DNA from 3 places in the Bacillus paralicheniformis genome. Region 1 is predicted to be linked to each of the others. Evidence: predicted binding sites of a transcription regulator. Region 1 holds the regulator's gene; each other region holds the start of a gene.
The links. Region 1 encodes LexA, which represses DNA repair genes until DNA is damaged. Its sites were predicted from a motif close to CGAACATATGTTCG; they were not measured.
Positions count from the first base shown of each region.

Region 2: a site for LexA is predicted at 3,751-3,764, ahead of recA (recombinase RecA). Genes of this name have one in related genera too.
Region 3: a site for LexA is predicted at 2,839-2,852, ahead of CP943_RS13105 (Y-family DNA polymerase). Genes of this name have one in related genera too.

Region 1 covers NZ_CP023665.1:2,021,280-2,029,449, reverse strand. Annotated here, with positions in the region: gene CP943_RS10485 (DUF896 domain-containing protein) at 1-120, opposite strand, end outside; gene CP943_RS10480 (YneB family resolvase-like protein) at 186-833, opposite strand; gene yneA (cell division suppressor protein YneA) at 852-1,163, opposite strand; gene lexA (transcriptional repressor LexA) at 1,315-1,938, shown strand; gene CP943_RS10460 (NucA/NucB deoxyribonuclease domain-containing protein) at 2,137-2,565, opposite strand; gene CP943_RS10455 (thymidylate synthase) at 2,859-3,698, opposite strand; gene CP943_RS10450 (hypothetical protein) at 3,758-4,519, opposite strand; gene CP943_RS10445 (prohibitin family protein) at 4,608-5,441, opposite strand; gene CP943_RS22440 (hypothetical protein) at 5,434-5,574, opposite strand; gene wrbA (NAD(P)H:quinone oxidoreductase) at 5,885-6,499, opposite strand; gene CP943_RS10435 (flavin reductase family protein) at 6,701-7,309, opposite strand; gene CP943_RS10430 (ring-cleaving dioxygenase) at 7,331-8,170, opposite strand, start outside.
Region 2 covers NZ_CP023665.1:1,895,840-1,904,009, reverse strand. Annotated here, with positions in the region: gene CP943_RS09710 (TIGR00282 family metallophosphoesterase) at 1-645, opposite strand, end outside; gene rny (ribonuclease Y) at 732-2,291, opposite strand; gene recA (recombinase RecA) at 2,633-3,679, opposite strand; gene CP943_RS09695 (competence/damage-inducible protein A) at 3,848-5,098, opposite strand; gene pgsA (CDP-diacylglycerol--glycerol-3-phosphate 3-phosphatidyltransferase) at 5,118-5,699, opposite strand; gene CP943_RS09685 (helix-turn-helix domain-containing protein) at 5,766-6,668, opposite strand; gene CP943_RS09680 (YmfK family protein) at 6,686-7,477, opposite strand; gene CP943_RS09675 (DUF3243 domain-containing protein) at 7,725-7,982, opposite strand; gene ymfI (elongation factor P 5-aminopentanone reductase) at 8,053-8,170, opposite strand, start outside.
Region 3 covers NZ_CP023665.1:2,554,763-2,562,932, forward strand. Annotated here, with positions in the region: gene CP943_RS13090 (MATE family efflux transporter) at 1-261, shown strand, start outside; gene CP943_RS13095 (FusB/FusC family EF-G-binding protein) at 312-953, opposite strand; gene CP943_RS13100 (YolD-like family protein) at 1,165-1,503, opposite strand; gene CP943_RS13105 (Y-family DNA polymerase) at 1,519-2,781, opposite strand; gene CP943_RS13110 (YqzH family protein) at 3,057-3,269, shown strand; gene CP943_RS13115 (MDR family MFS transporter) at 3,354-4,592, shown strand; gene CP943_RS13120 (VOC family protein) at 4,644-5,027, opposite strand; gene coaA (type I pantothenate kinase) at 5,042-6,001, opposite strand; gene CP943_RS13135 (ABC transporter permease) at 6,245-7,210, opposite strand; gene CP943_RS13140 (ATP-binding cassette domain-containing protein) at 7,188-7,850, opposite strand; gene CP943_RS13145 (hypothetical protein) at 7,966-8,170, opposite strand, start outside.

The DNA of each region.
Region 1 (8,170 bases):
GCCTTGAAGATATTCCTGGCGAAGCTTCTGCTGTTCTGCTTTTTCTTCGTCTGTTAAAGATCCGCTCTTTGCTTTTTTGGCAAGCTCGTTAATTCTGGCTATTTTTTCATTAGAAATCATAAGATACTCCTTTGATTCGGTATATATCCATCATACTACTAAATCCGCTTTCGTTTGACAACAGATTAGTCTGCAAGGCCGTCCTTATACTCCTGGTAGCGGCGGTGAACGGTTGCTTTTGAAATGCTGTATCCGAACCCTCTCAACACGGCTGCAATCTCCGCAAACGTCAGCTTGTTCTCCCTGAGCCTGACGATTTCTGAAAGAGGCGCTTCGATCCGCTCTCTCCCGCCGCCTTCATTGCGGTGTTTCAGATTCCTCTCCGGGCGGTAGCCGTTTTCGACCGCCTTCTTCATTCCCCGCTTAATTTTCAGGTTATGTATTTTCCGCTGGTATTCTTCGACAATGCCGACAATCTCCAAAACCATCGAATCCGCTTCGGAAAGCTCAAGTTTTCCCCGGTGAGCCAGCGTGTAGATTTGAACGCCTTCTTTATATAAACAGTGAAGAAGGGCAATTTTGGCATTCCCTCTTCCAAGTCGCGTATCATCCTGTATTAAAACTGCGTCAATGTCTGATGTTTTGATTTCCTCGAGCAGATCGAAGACGCCGTCGCGGTCCATCTCATATCCGCTCGCCTGTTCGGAAATGACGTTCACGACGTTCATCCCGTGCTCGGCGGCAAGCGACTGGAGCTCTTCAGCCTGCCGTTTTAATGAGGTTTCCTGCTGCTCCTTCGCAGTGCTTACCCTGGTGTAAATAATCGCATTCATGGAAATCCCCTCAATCATTTATTCTACAACTGCAAGCTGATATTGATCGGAGTGCTGTTTGGCTACCGGCAGGACCAAAACATCGCCCGGTTTAATAACGGAGGTCGGCAGATTGTTTTTATCGGCGACCCATTCGATGAATTTTTGTTTGTCAGCGGGTTTTCCGCCTTTGATCCGGTCGGCCAGCTCCCACAATGTATCGCCTTCCTGCACTTCTATTTTAACATATTGCTTTCTTTCTTCGATTTTACCGGCAAAAGACACAAACAGAATACAGCAGCTGATCACAGCAGTAAACAGACTGACAAAAATCAATGATTCTCTTTTCATATCCATCACCCCAGAATGTTTGTTCGGTTTTATGATTTCAGTATACATACGAACAAATGTTTCTGTCAATCGTTTTTTTCGAACCTATGTTTGTACTCAAAGGAAAAACATGCTATAATCTAGCTAAAATCGACGTTTTGAGGTGCAAAAAATGACGAAGCTATCAAAAAGACAACTTGATATTTTGCGTTTCATTAAAGAAGAAGTGAAACGCAAAGGCTATCCGCCTTCCGTCAGGGAGATCGGAGAAGCGGTCGGCCTGGCGTCAAGTTCAACGGTACACGGCCACTTGGCAAGGCTTGAAACGAAGGGATTGATCAGAAGGGATCCGACGAAGCCGAGAGCGATCGAAATTCTCGATACAGAGGAAGAAATTCACATTCCAAAAAACCAGGTTGTCAATGTCCCGGTCATCGGAAAGGTGACGGCCGGTACGCCGATTACCGCAGTCGAAAACATTGAGGAATACTTTCCGCTTCCAGACCGCCTGGCGCCGCCGGATGAGCATGTCTTTATGCTGGAGATCATGGGCGAAAGCATGATCGATGCCGGAATTCTTGATCAGGATTATGTGATAGTCAAACAGCAGAATACCGCAAACAACGGAGATATCGTCGTTGCGATGACCGAAGACGACGAAGCGACTGTTAAGCGGTTTTTCAAGGAAGAAACCCATATCCGCCTTCAGCCGGAAAACCCGACGATGGAACCGATCATCCTCCAGAATGTGACGATTCTCGGAAAAGTCATTGGCGTATTCCGCACGGTTCATTAAAAAACGGACTCATCAGCAAAACCGCCGGTCGGCGGTTTTTTTTCGCACGAAAAAACAGGCTCACATCCATACGGAAATGAAGGATGCGAGCCTGAAACAGAGGGATTGATCATATGCTTACATTACCATTATCCCCCAAACAAGTTTTCCTGTCAACAAAAATGTTTCCTTGAGGAAACATTTATCGTTGTCTCCCTTTTATCGAACGATAAACAAAATTCTCGTCCCGTCAGCGTAATCGCTCAGCCTGTTCCCGACCCAGGAGCCGGCTCCGCGGTTATCCGATGAGCTGACATATCTGACCGACGCTCCTTTTCCCCCTTCTTCACACATGGCCATCGGCCATTCGTCACGGTCAAAGCCCGGCTTAGTCGGAATCCCCTTTAATGATTCCTGACGGCGCTTATCCGCTCCAGATCTTTCAATTGTGCAGACATCTGAATGGCCCGCTTTGATCGCATCGCTTATATGAGCACCTGTTTCAGGATAGCGCGATGCCGGAAAATACAATACGTCATCATACCTTGCAGCGCCTTCGGCATGCTGAGGAGAATATGCAGCCCCTCCCGAAAGCCCAAGCAGCACCAATGCGGAAAACAGCAGATGAACCGCCCATTTTTTGATCATGACAAAAACAACCTCCTCTTGTATATGCTGGTGTCACTAACAGATTAAGAGAGAATTGTTTTTGCTTTTCGGGCTCTTTGTGAAAAAGACGTTTAGAATGTGTAAATAAACGTAAGTTAAATGCTCGGGGCATACCCGTGAAAAACTGCATGTGCTTTTTGCGTCCGCTCTAAACGTATACACGGCTGCCGTCAGGAAACATGCGGCAGCCGGATATGCAAATTTTTTCATCGTTGTATTTTTTAAAAATGATTCATTCACACAACAAAAAAACAGGCGGAAAATCCGCCTGTTTATACGGCAACTTCAAATGTCAGCTTGTCGCCGTGCTTATAGTCAATTAATTTAAAATCATCGATTGTAAAGTCATAAAAGTTTTTGATGTCCGGGTTGATCCACAGCTTCGGCGCTTCATATTGCTCGCGTTTCATCTGAATGTTTAAATTATCGATGTGACGGGTATAGATGTGACAGTCGCCGATATTGAAGATGTATTCGCCCAGCTCATAACCGAGGACTTGGGCGATCATGCGCTGCAAGACGTTATATTGGAACACATTGAACGGGTTGCCAAGCGCCATGTCATTGCTTCTCGCTCTTACTTCCAAAGAGAGCTTTCCTTCTTTCACATACCATTGCGTCTCATAGACGCAGGGCGTCAAGGCCATGCCGTCCAAGTCATCGGGATTCCACAGCATGGTCAAATGCCTGCGTGAAGACGGATTATGCTTTAACTGATGGAGCAAATAATCCACTTGATCGGCTTTCTGCCCGTTAACCGTTCTGTTTTTCTTCGCTAATTGATAGCCGTAGGCTGCTCCGATTGTGCCGTCTTCAAGCCGCCATTGATCCCAAATATGAACCCCCATATCGTTCAAAACTTGAACATCATTGGATTTCAGCTGCCAGATCCAAAGCAGCTCTTTGATGGCCGTTTTCCACGCCACCTTCTTCGTCGTCAAAATCGGCACTTCCGAATTGTCAAACCGCATTTTTTCGCTCATGATGCTCAGCGTATGAGCCGGCGTTCCGTCTGAATCCCACTTCGTCCGGACCTGATATTCTTCATCGGAGATCCCTGATTCAATAATTTTTTGAATGATTGCATTGTATTGCTGGTCATAATGGCTCATCTTATCCTCTCCTCTTTCCACATGATATGTATAAAATGAGTTTTTTTCAAGATTTAAGATCATACGCGGGTTTGATAAATCTCCAACGCTTTCTTGATAACATTTTTATCGTATCCGGTGACATCATGGATTTTCTCAGTCCAGCCTTCAATTGTGTCCGGCTTCGCTTCTCTGTATAATCCTTTGCTCGTGCTAAGATATATGTCCCAGCCGCTGAATTCCCAATGCGCGATTTCATGTTGAAACGGAATTCTGCATTCCAGTAATGGCGCAGGCTTCAATGCCGCTTGCGAGCATTCAGCTGCCTCCCAAAAAACGGACATGTCAACAGGCTCTGTAGAGTAGACTTGAGTTGACACCTTTCCGTTCGGCCGATGGTAAAGGACCTTAACTCCGCCGGTTGTCGGCTTGACTTGAATTTGTGCTGCCGGGAAAAAACCGTCCAGCTTTTCACTGGTATAATCTTCACATTCGCAGTCGATCAGAATCGGCTGCAGCCATTGATCTCCCAGATCACATAAAAAGCGCCGTCCTCTTTCATCAAGCGCGATGACTGCGGCATGCGCGCGTTCTGTTTTGAACGAACGGCCGATCGGAAAAGCTTCCACTCCGTCTTTTGTAAACTCGTCCAGCAGCCAAATCGAAAGGTCAAAGCAATTGCCGGCAATGCCGTACTCTTGGTGGTGTTCCTTCATCATTGAGACGTTCCGCTGTTTCTGATCCCCTCCCTGATGATAAAACCATGCCTTTGTCAGCGTTTCCATCGGAAAAGCGTCGAATCTTCTCCACGTACGGAGAATGGCATCCGGAGCAAACATCATCTTCCCCCCTGTCCAGAAGCGATTGTTAACACTATTATATACGGGCGACCGAGACGAAAAAAATCCCTTAGCAAGGGATTTTTTCGTTTTATTTTCCTTTCTCATCAGTCGGAATCTGGATCAGGGAATTCGATCCTGTCGCTTTAGGCATTTTTCCGTCCCATTTTTGGATCCATTGATACTTGATCATTTCATCTGACATCGATTTTTTAATAATTTCATTATACTCGGCAATACCTTGAGCTTCGATCTTTTTCTTTTTCGCTTCCGCTTCGGCGATCTTCAGCTCTGTCTGCGTTCTTTCCAGTTCCTGCGAAGACTTCACGCGCGCGTCAATCGCTTCCTGGGTCGCTTTATCAGGCTTTGGCACACCGAGTGTTAAATCGTCAATGACAAAGCCGAGCCCCTTCATATCATCTGCAAATGTTTTTTGGATTTCTGCGGCGGCATCAGATGATTTTTGTCCGTATGTATCAATGACGGAGTATTTGGAAATCGACTTTCTTGCAGCGTCCCACAGCCTTGTTTTCAAGTAGCTGTTTTCGATTGATTCAATATCGACCGCTCCGAATTTATTAAACAATTCTACGACTTTATCAGGCTGAACGACATAGTTGTAGGCGATGTCCATTGAGATGTTTTTGCCGTCAGAAGTAGCCACTTGAATATCCTGATTGTTTACAGTCTGCATCCGCACCGGATATCTTGTGACTTTGTCAAACAGTCCGACTAAATGCCAGCCTTGATCAAGCGTTTCCGATTTCACCCCGCCATTCGGAGAATAAACGACGCCGACATATCCGTTCGGAATTTTCTCGATGAACAAGGAAGCTGTGAATCCTCCGATAATTAAAGCAACAGCGACAATGATTCCGCCGAGCAGCGTTTTGTTTTTATTCTTCTTTGGTTGTTTTTCATTCATCTTTGTCATCCTCCAGCGTTTTCTTTATTTTGCTCGCCCCGCTTCCGACTTTTTTAAAAAGCGGGCTTAACATAAGCCATACGCCAAACCCTATAATGGATAGCAATATGATCGAACCAATCATGACTTTCACTTTTGTTTCACCCCTTTTGCATTTGTTGATTGATCGTATGACTAAATAAAATCATTTCACTTATGTTTACGTTCATATGAACTTAAAGTTTCATTTTTTTAAAATGTAATAGAAAAAATTTTATCATTGCAATTGCGAAATCAATGGCATCGTTAAAGGATATGTCGGATAACTTACTCTTTATGCCGCGTATATCATGGCGTGTTCGCAGTCAAATGAAGACGAAGCGGCATGCCGAACCAACTATCAGCTGGGCACATACTAAAAAAAGAGCCAAATGATTGGCTCTTTTAAAAATATTAAATTTCAATTATTGTTGATTGCCCTTTTTAACCCATTCAGCTACAGTCACTGTGCGTTTAGCTTGATGTTTCACTGCAGCTTCCACGTCTTCAATCATCTTCCCGTTTTGATCGACTGTAACACTCGTTCCATATGGATTTCCGCCAGCCCCGAAGAGGACAGGATCAGTGTATCCCGGAGAAGCAATAATAGCTCCCCAGTGCATCATTGAAGTATATAAGGACAAGATTGTTGCTTCTTGACCACCATGTGGATTTTGAGCGGAGGACATTGCGCTTACAACCTTATTTACTGTCTTTCCGTTTGCCCAAAGTCCGCCTTGTGTATCAAGAAACTGTTTCATTTGGGATGCCATATTGCCAAAGCGTGTTGGTGTACTGAATATAATAGCATCTGCCCACTCTATATCTTCTGAGGATACGACTGGAATGTCCTTTGTTGCATCAACAGTGGATTTCCACACTTCATTTCCCTCAATGGCTGATTGCGGAGCCAATTCTTGTACTTTTAAAACTCTGACTTCAGCACCTGCTTCTTCTGCACCTTCTGCAGCCCATTTGGCTAATTGATAGTTTGTTCCGCCCATACTATAAAAAACTACAGCTAATTTTACATTTGACATATGATCCAGCTCCTTTGATTTTCTAAATAGTTTGTCTAAAAATCCCATGTTTTCACACCTGCTTTTTTGTTTTCTTTTCGGCAAACCTTTTAAGAACCACCCCCTTGAAGTGTTTCGCTGCCATTATTATTCCTTGCTAGAATAAACTTAAAACATTTCAATTTAATAAATCTCAATTTCGAGATATTATGGATGGTTATATTACTTCGGTCTTTTTCTGGTGAAGATTTCGCCAATCTTTGCGTAATCATGCCCGGCTAAACGACTGATGGCGCCGAGGCCTCTTGGATCGATTTTTCCATTTTCATAGATGCCGCTTTCGATATGATATTGAACGACTCTGCCTATCATAAAATCGCATCCGTCAGAGTGCTTATCTCCCAACTCTAATGAATACTCCAGAACACATTCCATACGCACTTTTGCTTCTATCACGCCCGGCACCGAGACTTTCATACTTTCAACGGGGGTTAACTCCGCTAACTGAACTTCACTTTGACTTGGTGGTAGGCTGGCGGCCGTTAAATTCATTTTTTCAACGTTTTGTTCATCAACGATATGGACCACAAATTCTTTGCTGTTCAAAATGTTTCTCGCTGTATCCTTTTGGCTCCCTTCAAAACGTTGAATAGAAAGGGAGATCATCGGAGGATTTGAAGATACAATATTAAAGTAGCTAAAAGGAGCTCCGTTTAAGACGCCCTCCTCTGATAAACTTGTAACAAATGCAACAGGTCTCGGTATAATACTCCCGATTAAAAACTTGTAGTTCTCTCTTTCTGTTTTTGTATTGGGATCAATGGACAGCATCGAATCACTTCCTTACAAAAATTAATCCAGCGCCTTCACTGTTACAGGAATTAATCTTCTTTCTAACTGCTCTCTGTAGTGTTCATACTGGGCCGGCAGCATTAACTGTTCTCCCATTGTTTCATACGATTCATCATGGGCGAATCCTGGTGGATCTGTTGCAATTTCAAATAAGATTTCCCCGTGTTCTCTGAAATAAATCGCGTTAAAATAATTTCTGTCTTGCACAGGTGTAACACGGTATCCGTTTTCCGCAACATATTTTTGCCATTCCAATTGATCATTGTCATCAATGGCTCTCCAGGCAATATGGTGAACTGTACCCGTCCCCATTTGTCCGCTTCCTATAGTTGTTAATTTCAAATCAATTATATTTCCTATGTCACCAGCAGAACGAAAACGTACAAAATCTCCTTCTTCTCCAACTTTTTCAAGTCCCATGACCTTTTCTAATAATTCAGCCGTTTTTTCGGGTTGTTTGGATAACAGTGTTGCTCCGCCAAATCCTTTGATTGCATTGTCCGGTGTTATTTCCCCTACTTTCCAGCTGTTCTTTACCCCTTGTTCTCTTTCGACAATTTCCAGATGAAGACCATGAGGATCATCGAACTCCAAGTATTCCTCTCCAAAACGGTTCATTTTTGTATAAGGCACATTGAATTTTGCTAATCTATTTTCCCAAAAAGCCATTGCGCCTTTAGGAACGACGTAAGAAGTCACTCCCACTTGACCATCTCCAATGACTCCTCGACGGGCACCTGCCCAAGGAAAGAATGTAATAATCGTTCCCGGTTTCCCGCCTTCATTGCCAAAATAGAGGTGGTATGTTCCCGGATCATCAAAATTAACGGTTTTTTTCAC
Region 2 (8,170 bases), 130 kb from region 1:
GATAATCGTCTCGCGGTCGACGCCGAGAATCCCGTCGTAAGGCCCTGTCATCCCTACGTCTGTTATATATGCCGTGCCTTTCGGAAGAATGCGGTTGTCAGCTGTCTGAACATGCGTATGCGTTCCGACAACTGCTGACACGCGGCCGTCCGTATACCAGCCGATCGCCTGCTTTTCGCTTGTCGCTTCGGCATGAAAATCGATAAAGATGAACGTTGTTCTTTTTGACGCTTCTTCTATTAATTCATCAGCTTTTCGAAAAGGGCAATCGATCGCAGGCAGAAATGTGCGGCCTTGCAAATTGATCACAGCCAGTTCCTTCGAACCGTTTGTTTTTATGTATGTGATGCCTTTTCCAGGCGTGCCTTCGGGAAAATTGGCGGGTCTGACGATCTGCGGCGCATCATCAACAAAATCAAATATTTCCCTTTTATCCCATGTGTGGTTTCCCATTGTGAGAACGTCGGCTCCCGCTTGAATGAGCTGGTGGTATATTTTTTCGGTAATGCCTTTTCCGTGTGCGGCGTTTTCTCCGTTGACGATGACGGCGTTCGGTTTATATTTCAGCTTCAGCTTCGGCAAATAGGTTTTGATCATGTCTCTGCCGGGCGAACCGACAACATCTCCAATAAATAAAATTCTCATAATTTGACCCTTTCTTTTTTAAAATAGGTTTTAATCATAGTGTTACACAAGGAAACAAAAAAATAAAGTGGCGCATTCGCACCACTTTATTTTGCGTATTCAACGGCTCTCGTTTCCCTGATCACGGTTACCTTGATGTGTCCAGGGTAGTCAAGCTCGTCCTCGATTCGTTTTCGAATATCACGCGCCAAACGATGGGCTTCAAGATCGTTGATTGAGTCAGGTTTGACCATGATCCGCACCTCTCGTCCCGCTTGTATCGCGAATGATTTTTCAACACCTTCGTACGATTCAGAGATTTCTTCCAGCTTTTCAAGCCTGCGAATATAGTTTTCGAGCGTTTCGCTTCTTGCGCCTGGTCTAGCGGCGGACAGCGCATCGGCTGCGGCCACGAGCACGGCGATGATGGAAGTCGGCTCCTGATCTCCGTGGTGAGATGCGATACTGTTGATGACAACTGGATGCTCTTTATACTTAGTGGCCAGTTCCACACCGATTTCAACGTGGCTTCCTTCCACCTCATGGTCAATCGCTTTCCCGATATCATGAAGAAGTCCTGCCCTTTTTGCGAGCGTCACGTCTTCCCCGAGCTCTGAAGCCATCAGGCCTGTCAGAAACGCCACTTCCATTGAATGTTTCAGTACATTCTGTCCGTAGCTCGTTCTGAACTTCAAGCGGCCGAGGATTTTGATTAAATCGGGATGAAGACCGTGAACTCCAACTTCAAACGTCGTCTGTTCACCCATTTCGCGGATGTAATCATCCACTTCACGGCGGGATTTCTCAACCATTTCTTCGATTCTGGCAGGATGAATGCGGCCATCCTGAACGAGTTTATCAAGAGCGATCCTGGCTGTTTCACGCCTGATCGGATCAAATCCTGAAAGGATAACGGCTTCCGGCGTATCGTCGATGATCAGATCGATCCCCGTCAATGTTTCCAATGTACGGATATTACGTCCTTCACGTCCGATAATGCGGCCTTTCATCTCATCATTTGGAAGGTTGACAACTGAAACCGTCGTCTCGGCCACATGATCTGCCGCACAGCGCTGTAAAGCCAATGAAAGAATATTTTTCGCTTTTTTATCAGCCTCTTCTTTCGCTCGATTTTCACTTTCTTTCGTCATGATCGCGATGTCATGGGAAAGCTCGTTTTCAACCCGTTCCAGAATGATTTGCTTCGCTTCATCTCGCGTCAGACTTGAAATACGCTCCAACTCTGACTGCTGCATACGAATCATTTCATCCACTTTGCTTTCCATCTCTTCAATATGTTGTTGTCGTTCATTCAGAGAATGATCTTTCTTCTCCAACATCGCTTCCCGTTTATCTAATGATTCATCTTTTCGGTCAAGGTTCTCTTCCTTTTGAAGTAAACGGTTTTCTTGTTTTTGAAGCTCATTTCGTCTTTCACGAACTTCTTGTTCAGCTTCTATCCGAAGCGTATGAATCTCGTCCTTTGCTTCAAGAAGGGCTTCTTTTTTCAACGCTTCAGCATCCCGCTTTGCGTCTCCAAGAATTTGTTCGGCTGCATTTCGCGCACCTGAAATTTTTGCTTCGGCAATGATTTTACGAACATAGTAGCCAACAACTAAACAGAATAGGCTCAGCAAAATGGAGATGAGAATTGCTAAAGGATTCATAACTTTCACCTCCTCTTGCTATGAACTTGTCTTGCTAAAAGTAAGTGTCGGCATGTACATTGTACTTCTTCTCAACATACAGAACCTTCACAGGGAGTGAAGCGGCTTCACAGCCCTTGTCAAGTTTAAATGTTTATCAATCATGTTAAGAAAAACAAGTGATACAATTTCATTGTAATTGTGTGGGAAATACTTGTCAAGCTTACGGTCTTAACGTTTCCGGATTAAACGCCTTTTCAAACGGCGCGGATGAAGGAGATGGACAAAGGAGCTGCGTCTGAATGCGCAGATGAAAGGAAAAGGCTGCCGATCGGGCCGGCAGCCTTTGACATGTTTCATGATTAAAATTCGAGTTCTTCTTGAGCTTGGGCCTCGTCTTCCTGAGCAGGAGCAACGCCTCCAGTGTCCAAACCGTAGTGCTCCCGGATCTGCTCTTGAATCATCAAAAGGATGTCCTTGTTTTCTTTCAGGAACTGTTTGGCATTTTCACGGCCTTGACCAAGACGTTCCTCCTGATAAGAGTACCATGCACCGCTCTTCTGAACGATGTCAAGCTCTGTTCCGAGATCGATGATTTCCCCTTCTTTTGAAATCCCTTCCCCGTACATAATGTCCACTTCGGCAGTCCGGAATGGAGGGGCCACTTTGTTTTTCACGACTTTGATTTTCGTCTTGTTCCCCATGACATCGTTGCCTTGTTTCAGCTGCTCTGCGCGGCGCACTTCAAGGCGGACAGAAGAGTAGAATTTCAGCGCTCTTCCGCCTGGCGTCGTCTCAGGATTTCCAAACATGACGCCGACTTTTTCACGAATCTGGTTAATAAAGATCGCGATGGTCTTCGATTTATTGATCGCTCCGGAAAGCTTACGAAGCGCTTGAGACATCAGTCTGGCCTGCAAACCGACGTGGGAATCCCCCATATCTCCTTCGATTTCAGCTTTCGGCACAAGCGCTGCCACAGAGTCGATGACAACGATATCCACCGCTCCGCTTCTGACAAGAGCTTCGGCGATTTCAAGCGCCTGCTCGCCCGTATCAGGCTGTGACAGCAAAAGCTCATCAATGTTGACGCCCAGCTTTTGTGCATAGACGGGGTCGAGCGCGTGCTCGGCGTCGATGAACGCCGCCTGTCCGCCCTGCTGCTGAACTTCGGCAATCGCATGAAGCGCCACCGTCGTTTTACCGGAGCTTTCAGGCCCGTATACTTCAATAATCCGGCCGCGCGGGTATCCGCCCACTCCAAGAGCCGTGTCGAGCGCTAAAGAACCGCTCGGAACTGTTGAAATTCTCGTTTCAGTTTGTTCGCCGAGTTTCATAATCGAACCTTTACCAAACTGCTTTTCTATTTGTTTAAGCGCCATATCTAAGGCTGCCTGACGATCACTCATTCTATTTTCCTCCTTTATCACTTCCGCTATATCTACTATACCTTGTTTGCGCGGATTTGCCAAGAAAAAAGCGAACGCATATTCGATTTTTTTAAGAGGAAAAAATCGATCTCCTAAAATGGAATGACTTTTTTCATAAGAAAGATATACCGAAAATCCGGTTTCCGCTTATTTTTCCATCATTTTCAGCAACAGATGGCAGCCGTATTTGGCAGAACGCTTTCGCACCGCAGACCTGGATCCGGCGAACTGAAATTCGAACGCTTCTTCAGCCTGGTCCTTCACGGAGATGCCGATAAACACCTTTCCTGCCGGATGGCCTTCTTGCGTATTCGGCCCGGCTACTCCAGTAAAGCTGATGCCGATATCGCTTCCTGTTTTGACTCTGATGCCTGCGGCGAGCTCTTTTGCGCATTGCGCGCTGACCGCACCGTAGCGCTGCAGCGTGTCTTCAGCAACGCCGGCCGCTGAAACTTTCAATTCGTTTGTGTAGCAGACGGCACCGCCTTTGAAATATTCGGAAGCGCCGCTCATTTCCGTCAGCCAGGTGGAAAAAAGCCCGCCTGTAAAGCTTTCCGCAGCGGCCAAGGTCATTCCCTTGCTCCTGCATGCTTTCGCAAGCTCTTCTGCAAGAGATGTATCATCATACCCGTAAAAGAACTCTCCGACCCGCTCCAGGATGAGGTCTTCCGTTTCTTTTAACAAGCGGTTTGTCTCCTTCGGATCCGCATGCTTTGCCGTGAGCCTGAGCGTGACTTCCCCGTCGGCCGCAAGCGGGGCGATTGTCGGATTAGTCTGCGCATCGATGAGATCTTCCAAATCGGTTTCAAGCTGGGATTCTCCGATGCCGAAGAACCGCAGCACCCTTGACACGATCTTTTCCTTCGAGCCGAGCTTTTCCAAAATCAGCGGCTTCGCTTCGTTTTCAAACATCGGCTCCAGCTCTTTCGGAGGTCCCGGCAAGAGCATATAAAAGCGCGATTCATGCTCAAGCAGCATTCCCGGAGCCATCCCGAAGCGGTTCGGCAGAACATCGGATCCTTCGAGGATCAACGCCTGTTTGCGGTTGTTCGGCGACATCTCCCGGTTCGTTTTTCTGAAGTAATCCTGAATCGATTCGAAGGCTTCATCGTCGAGCTTAAGAGGGCGCCCGACAACTTCAGCGATCGTTTCTTTTGTCAAATCGTCTTTCGTCGGTCCGAGGCCTCCCGAAAAAATGATGAAGTCAGACCTTTTCTGAGCTGTCTGAATGACTTGTTTAAGGCGTTCCGGGTTATCTCCCACCGCCGTGTGATAAAAGACGTTAATGCCGATTTCGGCCAAATGCCTGCTGATAAACTGAGCATTTGTATTAGCGATTTGTCCGAGCAGAAGCTCAGAACCGACAGCGATAATTTCCGCTTTTCTTTCCAACTTCATTGTTTCCACTTCCCCACGTTTAGTTCGATGTTTTTAAAGCATCCCAGTTTTTAGCGAAATAATCCCATCCTGATACGACTGTGAAAAAGACAGCCACCCATAAAGCAAGCGATCCGAACGGGAAGGATACAAGCTCAAATGGAAGATTGTGAAGCAAAAGAGCAGAGATGGCGATGATCTGAGCCCATGTTTTCACTTTTCCAAGCATGTTGGCCGCGACGACTTCCCCTGTTCCCGCAAGGACGAGCCGCAGTCCCGTTACGGCAAATTCCCGGCTGATAATGACAATGGCCATCCAGGCCGGAGCAAGATGGTAATGCACCAGAATAATTAAAGCGGAAGACACGAGCAGCTTGTCTGCAAGCGGGTCAAGAAATTTCCCAAAGTTTGTTACAAGGTTCAGCTTTCTCGCGTAATAGCCGTCAACCCAATCGGTGACAGAAGCAAAAATAAACAACAGTGCGCCGATCAAATGGGTGACCGGAATCGACTCGCTGCCGAAGGAGACAGCCCCCCACTGAAACGGCACAAGCATGATGACCATAAAAACAGGAATTAATGCGATTCTAGAAAGCGTGATTTTATTCGGTAGATTAAACATAAAGGTTCCTCCAGATATGTATGTTTTCCTAATGATGATGAACGCAAGAAAAAGTCATCTGTGCAATTAAGATGACTTTTCCTCCTTTTTATTTTGAATCGTTATGTTTTGTGTCATCACAGTCTTAGGATCGAGCTTGTAAGAAAGAACTTCTCCGTTGATTTTAATTTCAACGCCCGGCGCATATCCGATCCGCAAATCAATTTGCGATTGATCGGTAATATTCTTTTGAAAGGTTTCTCCTTTTTCCATCATTCCTTCTTTAAGGGAGCTTCCTTTCTCGTCGCGCACCCTGACCCATGAGTTTGCGTTTGCCTTTACTTCAAGCTCCAGCTTGTCGGATCCTGATACTTCATAAGTTGTGGAAGAGCCTTCGCTTGCGGTCGCTTTCATGGTCAGCTTGTCGTTCTCATCAGACTGCTGATCCTTTTTTTCTTTGTCGCCTTCAGCGCTGTCTTTCTGCGCATCCGTGTTCTGTTGATTTCCCTTTGTCAGCGGGGAATCTTTTGAGACGTCATACTTGCTTTGCGATTCCTCTGTCTTAGGCTCTTCAGCCTGCTGGTTGCCTCCGCCGTTTACAGCCTGAACGATGACGTAAATGATCGCGATCACAACGATAACGCCGGCTGCCACAAGCAGGGTAGGCAAAAGTTCAAGCGCTTTTGAGGCAGACTTGGGCAGCTCTCTCTGCGGCTTGATTGAAGAAAGCTTCTCAGAAACCTCATCATTGTAAGAATTAGGGATATCTTTTTTAAACTCTTCAAACAAGAGCTCCGAGTCGAGGCCGACAGCTTCGGCGTACTGCTTGATAAAAGCCCGCACATAAAATTTTCCCGGAATGATATCATAGTTTCCTTCTTCAAGGGCCGTTAAATACCTTTTTTGGATCTTTGTGGCCGCCTGAAGATCGTCCAATGACATCCCTTTTTCCTCTCTGGCTTCTTTCAGCCGATTTCCTAGTTCAGTCACAACAAACACCTTCCATTTTAAAAATCAAAGCCGGAAAAACCTGAATGGTCAAACATCTGCGGTTCTTCAGCATGTTCATATGTAATCACCTCATCGGGGCTGTTACGCAATTCGATGATGTAATCAAAATCGTCCATCGTATATTCCGTATTTTGCACGAAAATGTCCGGATGCTCGACAACTTTGGTCGCCGGCAGCCGCATGATCTCACTGACGAGCTGCAAATGGCGTTCAGATCCTCTTCTCGTCGACACAATGCCGTCCAAAATGAAAACATTCTCCGGACTGTACTCATCGGCAATCAGCTGGCTTCTGATCGTTTGCTTCAGCAGTGTCGAAGAAACAAAAAGCCACCTTTTGCTTGCACAGACGCTTGAAGCGACAATTGATTCCGTCTTGCCGACGCGGGGCATTCCCCTGATCCCGATCAGCTTGTGCCCGTCTTTTTTAAACAGCTCAGCCATAAAATCGACAAGCAAGCCAAGCTCGTCGCGTTCAAACCGGAACGTTTTTTTATCGTCTGCATCCCGCTGGATATAGCGGCCGTGCCTTACAGCGAGACGGTCGCGAAGCTTCGGCTCGCGGAGCTTCGTCACTTTAATCGTATCCATCGTGTTCAGAATCGATTCCAGTCGCTTAATCTGATCTATATGACGGCATTTTAACAAGAGGCCTCTTCTTTGAGTATCGACGCCGTTAATGGTCACAATATTAATTGAAAGCATCCCCAATAAAGAGGATATATCTCCCAGAAGTCCGGGACGGTTGACTTGTATTTCATATTCTAAGTACCATTCGAGCTTTGCCAAATGATAACCTCCCTACCCATCATCGTGGCAAAAATTTACCTTCCTTTATCATAAAGCATTTTGTCTCAATTAGAAAGCAGAATGTTGTGATTAAATAAGAAAAACGTCCGTTTCCCATAATCGGGAAAAACCCGCTGTAACGGCGCCTGGATGATGTTTACCCTATCGGGGCGGAAAGCAAACAACAAAAGCGGTGCCGCTGACAAAGCCGCGCCTATAAAAAAGAGAGAGTGAACACACTCTCTCCTTAATGCGAGCCGTTGTTTTCAACAAGCTTAACCATCACATTCGCAATGGCGCGCTGCTCTTCTTCGGAAGCCACGCTCCAAAGGTCCGCGAGCACTCGTTCTTGATGGTTTTTTGAATCAACCTCACCGGCCAAATAATCGCCGATCTCATATGCGAGATCTGAGATGGTTTCGTTTGACATTCCTCTTTCTTGGGCATAGTTCAAACGGTCGCCCAAAAAGTTTTTCCACTGATCCCAATTATCCAGTACGGACATATCAGGCCCCTCCATTCTCTTGAAGTTACAGCCTTATTATTCTCTGGGGGACCGCAAACTATACATGTTTTTAACAATGCCAGCCGCCATTAACTGACAAAATTTGACCCGTGATATAAGATGCCTTAGCCGAGAGCAGAAACAGCACGGCGTCGGCAACCTCTTCGGCTTCGGCGAGCCTTCCCATC
Region 3 (8,170 bases), 530 kb from region 1:
TTGGCCGCAAGTTTCGGACTCGTTTTTTACGGGATTTTTACAGGAGCGACTGAAATAGGCCCGGTCAGAAATTCAATGTTCTTGGCTGTTCTCGTCTTCCTGGCCGCCTTTTTTACCGCTGTGCCCGCTTTCGGAAACCATGGGCTGTGGCTCGCTTTTCTTTTATTCAGCCTTGGACGTTCCGTATTCTTATGTATGGCTGTTCCCGGGCTGACCACCCGTCTCTTCGGAGAGCGAAGTGCTGCAAAAGAGGCAGGCTAAAAGCCAAATCATAAAACCCCCCGGCTAAAGCTTAGCCGGGGGGTTCTCGTTTATTCTTTCGTTAATTGTGCGACGAAATGGTTCAGATGATCCAGCGTCATCACATTTTGATTGCATGTTTCACTGTCACAGCAAATATAATTGCCTCTGTCTGTATAGGTTTCTTTCCCGCTTTTCACCCGGGCCATGAACAGTCCGATCTCTTCGGTCCTGTTGCATATCGCGCAGATTCCTTTTTTATTGCTGGATTTGATGGTGCCGTGTATTCCGGTCAGCTTTCCGCCGGCATCCACAATCATGTACTTTCTGCCTGATCCTGCATCATTCCATCCCAGGTAGGAATATCCGCTGAAATCCATCTGTTCAAAATCGGGCGTCTTTAACTTCTTCACTTTAGAAAATAGCTTTTTAGCGGTTTTTACTGTTATACGCTGAAATGGAATGACATGAGGCTTTAATTCGGCTAAAAAGCGCATCGCTTCACCGCTGTCTTCCACTTCTGCCATCTTCTGCAGCAAAGACTTTTGATCGCTGCTGAGATCAGGAAACAGGTTGAACACTTGATCGAGCGCATTGCATTTCAAAGCGTCAAGTACGTTTTCGTCATTGATGTTCGCATGTCCCTGAACAAGGCTGTCCGTTTGAAACTTAATAAAATTATATTGGTCATTTCTGATAAAAGGTGTCTTCATTTCTGCCAGCTCCTTATTTATGGATCTATATTTAAAAATAAGGTGCAAAGCCGGATGATCAGAAATGATACCTTGCTTTTTTTAGGCGATTTGTTTATAACCCCGCCTCATGCAAAGTATCGCCTTTCAAGATAACAGGCTTTGCATGAGACGCTGCAGTCGGCAAATGAATGTCATTTACCATTTTATCCACCTCCGAATACTGATTCTATTATAAACGACAATCGTATTCAATCTCAATGATATCCTCCATCTTTAAAATGCATATTTCATCCGCCCGGCTTACGATCCGCAGCTCCCTTTTCAGGGCGTCGGCATAGTGAATCCGGCCGGCCAGCGTTTTCACTTCCCCCTGCCGATAATAGGCAAATTGCAACATTCTGTTTTCTGCCATCGCTTCACAAATGATTTCATTAAATTCTTCATATTTTTGTTCATCCAGGATCGGTTTTTTGAGTTTTTGAAGGCTTTCATGATATTCCCTGAGCAATTCCACGTGCTCAGGCAGCATCATGGAAACCCATTTGATACTGCCTCTGTCGCGAAGCATAAATGATTCTCCTTTCTATGCCTGATGGCCTCCGACCAATTTTGACCGCAGCCGGGCCGTCCCGGCGTTTGTATAGGAAACAGCCCGCAAAAGCGCTGTTGATCCGTGCCGTTCTCTGATGCCGTCCATCACGTACCCGAGCTGCCGCTTCTTTTCCTGATCGGGACGAAAAAGATCAAGCTGCATATTGGTGTCGTCTTGAATATTGGACAAAGAGACGGAAATTTTCCGAACCGTTTTGCCGGCATAAAACCGCTCGAACAATGCCAGACATGTATGGTAGAGATCAAGGGTGACATTTGAAGGGCTTTCCATTGTTTTTGAACGGTAAAACCCGCCGCCAAGCTCATCGCGGCTGTATTCGACGCCAAGACTGACGGTCCGGCCCGCCTGGCGGTGGGCGCGCGCCCTTTTGGCCACTTCTTCACACATTTCAAGAATGACATGCTTGACTTCCTCCGGATTCGGATAATCGCGAAGCAAAATCTGGCTTTTTCCATAGCTGACCTGCCCCTCCAAGAGCGGCGCTCCGATCGCTGAAAGGTCGATGCCCCAAGCGTGATAATAGAGCTGGTTTCCCATCACCCCGAATGTTTTCTCAAGCCGCTTGAGATCATAGTGAGCCAGCTGACCGACTGTAAAAATCCCCATCCGGTTTAACGTCTTTTCCAGCCTGGAGCCGATTCCCCACATGCGGCGCAGCGGAGACAGCGGCCACAGCTTCGTTTTCACGTCTTCGTAGCCCCAAACGGCCACTCCGTCTGCTGATTTTTTCGCTTCAAGGTCAAGGCACAGCTTTGCCATCAGCAGATTCGGTCCGATTCCGACAGCACAGGGAAGGCCAAACTCCCTTTCCATATCATCTTGAATTTTCATCGCAATCGTTCGGGCGTCTCCCCACATGCTCTCAACACCGTCCACCTGAATAAAGCTTTCATCCACGCTGTACGTATGAATGGCATCAGGCGGCACATAGCGGCAGAACAGCCGGGTGAGCTCTGTAGAAACACGGACAAACAGCCCCATCTTTGGATTGACCAGCTTGATGCGCGGATCATCCGGCAGCTGATAAAGCCTTGTTCCCGTTTGCACGCCGAACTCTCTTTTCAGAGCCGGAGAAGCAGCGAGAACGATGCTCCCCTGCCGCTCCGTGTTTCCGACAACCGCCAGCAGGCAAGTCATCGGATCAAGTCCGAGCAGGACTGCGGCACAGCTTGCATAAAAGCTCCGCATATCAACGCACAAAACCGAACGCGACGGATATTGACCGTAATCCATCTCTCTCCCTCCAAAAAGAACTGATGTTCGCACAATTAGTGTATGAATACTATACTCCGAATATACGTTCGATTTCCAGGCGTAATTTTATCCAAAGAAAATCCTGGCTGAAAGCAACAAAAAACACCTTCTTTGGAAAGAAGGTGACATGGCGGATCATTCCAGTTCGGAATGCTGCCGCATCCGGTTTAATGACTCAAATTGAAAGCTCCCTTGAGAACCTCGTTTTTTCCTAGTAAGATAAAAGAAAAAGCGCTCCTAAAGGAGAAAGACAAATGGATGAGAAACTGATTGAAAAAATGCTCGGACAGGCGCTGAAGCAGTACGGACGCAATGTTGCAACCGATCCGCTCAGCCCCGGCGAAAAAGAAATCCTGAAGATGGCTTTGCAGGAAAGGCGGATCGAGGAACCGAATGAGGGGCTGCATGCCCATATCGAAGATGTCATCTATGATTATGTCACAAATCAAGGCTTGTTCTCCTTTTGATCACCCAGCATATAGAAATTCCTCTATTCACCGCCATTTGTTTCATGTATGATAAACAAATAAAAACGTAACGGAGAGTTTCTCATGAAACAAAAATGGCAGAACATCCACCCGCTCAGCTGGACCATTATTGTCGGAACCATTTTCGGACGTATGGGCACAGCCATGAGCATCCCTTTTTTAGCAATTTATTTGACACAAGTGAAAGGCGCCTCTTCCGGCTTTGCCGGCGCCGTCATTGCAGCGAGCTCTCTGATCGGAATTGCGGCAAGCTTTTACGGCGGGTACTTATCAGACAGGTTCGGCCGGAAAACCATCATGCTCGTTTCGATTTTCGGCTGGACATTCGTGTTCGCCGGTTTCACGCTCGCCGATCATGTCTGGACATTCTTTGTCATGAATGCCTTAAACGGATTATGCCGCGCTTTGTTTGAACCGACTTCAAGAGCGCTGCTTTCAGACGTATCCAAACCCGAAACGCGCCTTTTCGTCTTTAATCTCCGCTATACCGCGATCAACCTCGGCGTCGTCTTCGGTCCGCTTTTAGGCCTGTACCTCGGATCTTCGAAAACGACGCTGCCGTTTTTCATTGCGGCTTTCATTTATTTTATTTATGCGGCGGTGCTGGTCATTCAATTTAAACACCACACCGTACCGGCAACTGAGCGGAATAAGCGTATAAAAGTGCGGGAAGCGCTGGAGGTGACAAAAAAAGACCGGGTATTTACGATTACACTAATCGGTTCGATTCTTTGTTTATTCGGGTATTCCCACTTCACATCCACGCTCGCACAATACATGGCGGCCAGCCCGTTCATCGAAGACGGGACGAAAGTGTTCGGTATGATGCTGACGCTGAATGCCTTGGCCGTGCTTGTCGTACAGTACCCGATCGTACATATCGCCAAACGGTTTTCACCGATTTTATCGCTGATTGCCGGAAATGTGCTGATTAGCGGAAGCCTGTTCAGCCTCTCGTTTTTCCACGATCTATGGTCCATCGTCTTGATCATTATCGTGTTTACGATCGGGGAAGTGCTTCTCTTTTCGATGATGGATTTACTGGTCGACCGGATTGCCCGGCCTGAGCTGAAAGGCACTTACTTCGGGGCTATAGGCTTCACCCAGCTGGGAAGCGTGATCGGCCCTTGGGCGGGGGGAATGCTGCTGGACGCCTTTGGAGCGGAAAAGCCGTTTTTCACTTTTGCAATCCTGTCCGCTGTCACCATTTGCGGCGTTCCTTTCCTGGTGGCAGCCTTCCGGAAGCTCAAAATAGATGAAGCAAAAGTCAAATTAAGTTCGAAAAAAACGATGCAGCATTAATTGAAAACAGGCCGGCTCGGTCAAAGGCCGGCCTTCCGGCGGACGCCCGCCTCAAGGCGCCGCAAGTTCGACTTTGATGCGGTCGGGATCTTCGGTATATAAGGCATAATGCCCGCTTCCGCCGGCAAACGGATGTCTGTCTTCATATAAAATGCGGCATCCCCGCTCCCTCAGTTTCATTGTCATTTCGTCGACCTGTTCTTTGGATGCCGCGTAAAAAGCAAGATGGTTTAAACCGACGCGGCACCTGTGATAACCTGCTTTGACAAACTGCTCTTTCGCCTGCACAAGCACGAGATAGGCGCCGTTTGCTTTCCAGCTGATCCCGTCTTCCCATTGTTGAAAAACCTCATAGCCGAGCTCTCCGAGAAACCAGCCCCAAAAGCGCTTCGACGCTTCCAAATCTGAAACATACAGTTCAATATGATGGATCATGCAAGCCTCCTCTTCTACACCCGTCTGACGAGAATCTCTTCCACCTTGTGGCCTTCGCCTTTTCTCAAGATTAAATCAGACCGGAATTTTGTAGGCAGAATGTTCTCATACAAATTCGGACGGTTGACGGTCTCCCATATTGACTTTGCCATATGGTCCGCTTCTTCGTCCGCAAGGTCTTTGAATTTATGGAAATAAGAACTCGGATCTTGAAATGCCGTCTCTCTGAGCATGCGAAAGCGTTCAAGATACCATTTGATAATGAGGTCTTCTTCGGCATCCACATAAATTGAGAAGTCAAAAAAATCGGAAACGAAAACCCGCGGTTTTGTCCGGTCGTCTTCGATCGTCGGCGTCTGCAGCACATTGACGCCTTCGATGATGACGATATCCGCTTGTTCAACCGTTTCGTAAACCCCTTCCAATCTGTCGTACGTTAAATGGGAATAAACGGGTGCGCGAACGATTTCCTTGCCGGATTTTAAATCGTTTAAAAACTCAAGCAATGCTTTGACATCATAGCTTTCCGGAAACCCCTTCCGCGACATCATCTGTTTTTCTGTCAGCACCGCATTGGGATAAAGAAAACCGTCGGTTGTGATCAGACTGACTTTCAGCCGTTCCTGCAAACGGGAGAGCACCGTCTGAATGATGCGGGCCGTCGTGCTTTTTCCAACCGCGACGCTTCCGGCAATCCCGATGATGAACGGAATTTTGGCCGCGTGAGGATGGTTCAAAAAACCGTTCACCCGGGTGTTCCGTTCATATTGAGTTGTCCGGTGTAAATAAAGCAGCCTCGCCAGCGGAACATAAACGGTTTCGACTTCTTCCAAAGACAGATAGTCATTTAAACCTTCAAGCCTTTTTACTTCCTCTTCGGTCATTTCTACCGCCATATGCCCGCCGAGATTTGCCCAGGCATCGCGGGTATGACTCGTATATAACGTGTGCAAATTCAAATCCTGATTCGCCATTATACTCACCTGCCCTCTGTTCAAAAGCTGTTTACTAAAAAGTGCATGAATTCCTGAGACCGCTTTATTATTATATAGAATTTTTCGAATATTTACGAGGAACAAGGTTTCAATCAAAACAACCGCCTCATCCAGAGACGGCAGATTCTGTTGTTCCAACTATTTGACACTCGCCTGCCAAACCTGAGCCAACGGGCATCCGTCGCTTGCAAAAAAAAGAGCGCAGGCACTTGCGCTCTTTTTTCAAACGACATATTTGCTTTGCCTGTGCGCCATATAATAAGTAACCGCAGACAGCAAGCCGATGGATGCGGCTAAAATGATGACGACCGGAATCATGTCCACCTTCACCGGTGTAAACAGTTTAAAGCCGCCGCTGAAACTGAAAACCGCATGCCCGAGATTAGACAGCAGGTTTTTCAAATCGAATCTCCCCAAAGCAGGGATAAGCAGGCTGTAAACGATATACAGCAAAGCAGGCGTAATAAAGCTTCTGAAGAGGACGCCCAAATAAAATCCGACCGTCGAAAAAATGAAGCTGACCGCCAGAACGACAACGAGCTGAAGCGGGATATTGCTTTTTGAAACAGCGGGTATTGTGAACTCGCCGACCGGTATGGCCCTTGAAGCCAGGGAATAAAAGACGAAGCTTGACACATATGCCGTACATACAACGGCGATCACGGCGGCAGCCATCACCATGTAAACCGAACACTGTTTGGCCAGCAGAACGGATTTCCAATCATGGCTGACAGCTTTCACTTTCACCGTCTTGAACCTGATGTCGTAAGAGGAGATATAGATGGCATACAGCGTAAAAGCCAAGGGAAAAATGATGAAGCCCATCAGCTCAAGCGTCATGATAACCGACTGCTTGGGCTCCAGATGATGGAGGGACAAGACGAAATTCTCATAGTCAAACCTTAAAATATTTTCGACGATCTCTCCGTCGCCATCCTCGCTTTTCAGCTCCCCTTCCTTCACCTTGACGGGCGACGCCAGCGCCTGCTTAATATCGATACCGAGTTCTTTATATTCGTCTTCAGTCTTTTTAAACTGCTGATAGCTGTCAATTGTATTTTTATAATGTACATATATGTATCCGGATGAAATGAATAATAGAGGAAGCAATAACATGACGAGCATTTTAGAATATGATTGAAATGCAAGCTCTTTTTTGAAAATATTATAAATATTCTTTATAGACATCGCCCAATTCTGCTCCATTCGTTTTAAAATTGTCTATGTGGATAGCTGAACCGTCTTTCAACACGTATAATTGATCGACGATTGAAGAATAAAACTCAAACTGATGGCCGGCGGCAACAATCGTCATCCTGCTCGACCAGTCATTGATCAGCGCCTGAAGCTCCATCATGGACCGGTAGTCAAGCCCGTTTGATATCTCATCCAAAAACAAATATGACGGTTTGTTTAATGCAGCGATCATTAAGGCCAGCTTTTTCTTTTGTCCGTATGAATAGGTCTTAACCTTTTTTTTCAGCAGCGCCCGGCCGAGGAACTTTTGCGATAATTGTTCCAGCTCTTCTTTGCCGGCAGGTTTATTGATCAACAGTTTAATATTTTGATATCCGCTCAGATGATCGTAAAACGGGGAATCGTCATAGATAACGTGCACTTTGCTCCTGACGGCTTCAAGCGGCTCTCCGTCGTACAGAATGCCGCCTTCGAAATGTTCCAGCTTGAGCAGGCATTTCAAGAGCGTCGTTTTCCCGGCGCCGTTTTCCCCCATCAGGAAGGTGACTTTGTTTTTTTCGATATTCATGTTGAGACGGTTGAATACCTTTTTGCTTCCATAAGATTTCGTCAGGTCATCGATTTTGATCAATTTAAAAAATCCTTTCTTGCATCAGGATGGTGTTGCAACATTCTCCATTATACAACGCTGCCATTAATTTCAAAATAGTCTTTTAGCAGCGTTGTATGAAATGGCTTACGGCAAATTAATCGTTTCCGTATTTTCCTTTTTTATTGACCCACCTTCTGTCTGTAAAGGTTGAGCTGGCGAATTCAACATCTCCCCACGGTGTAACGGTCCCGAAGCTCAGCGTTTTTTTCGCTCTCCATTTGTGAAGCCCTGAAGACTTGTAATACCTTTTAATCCCTTTTGCTCTCACGACATTCGGAAAGACGTAGCCGACATCCTGC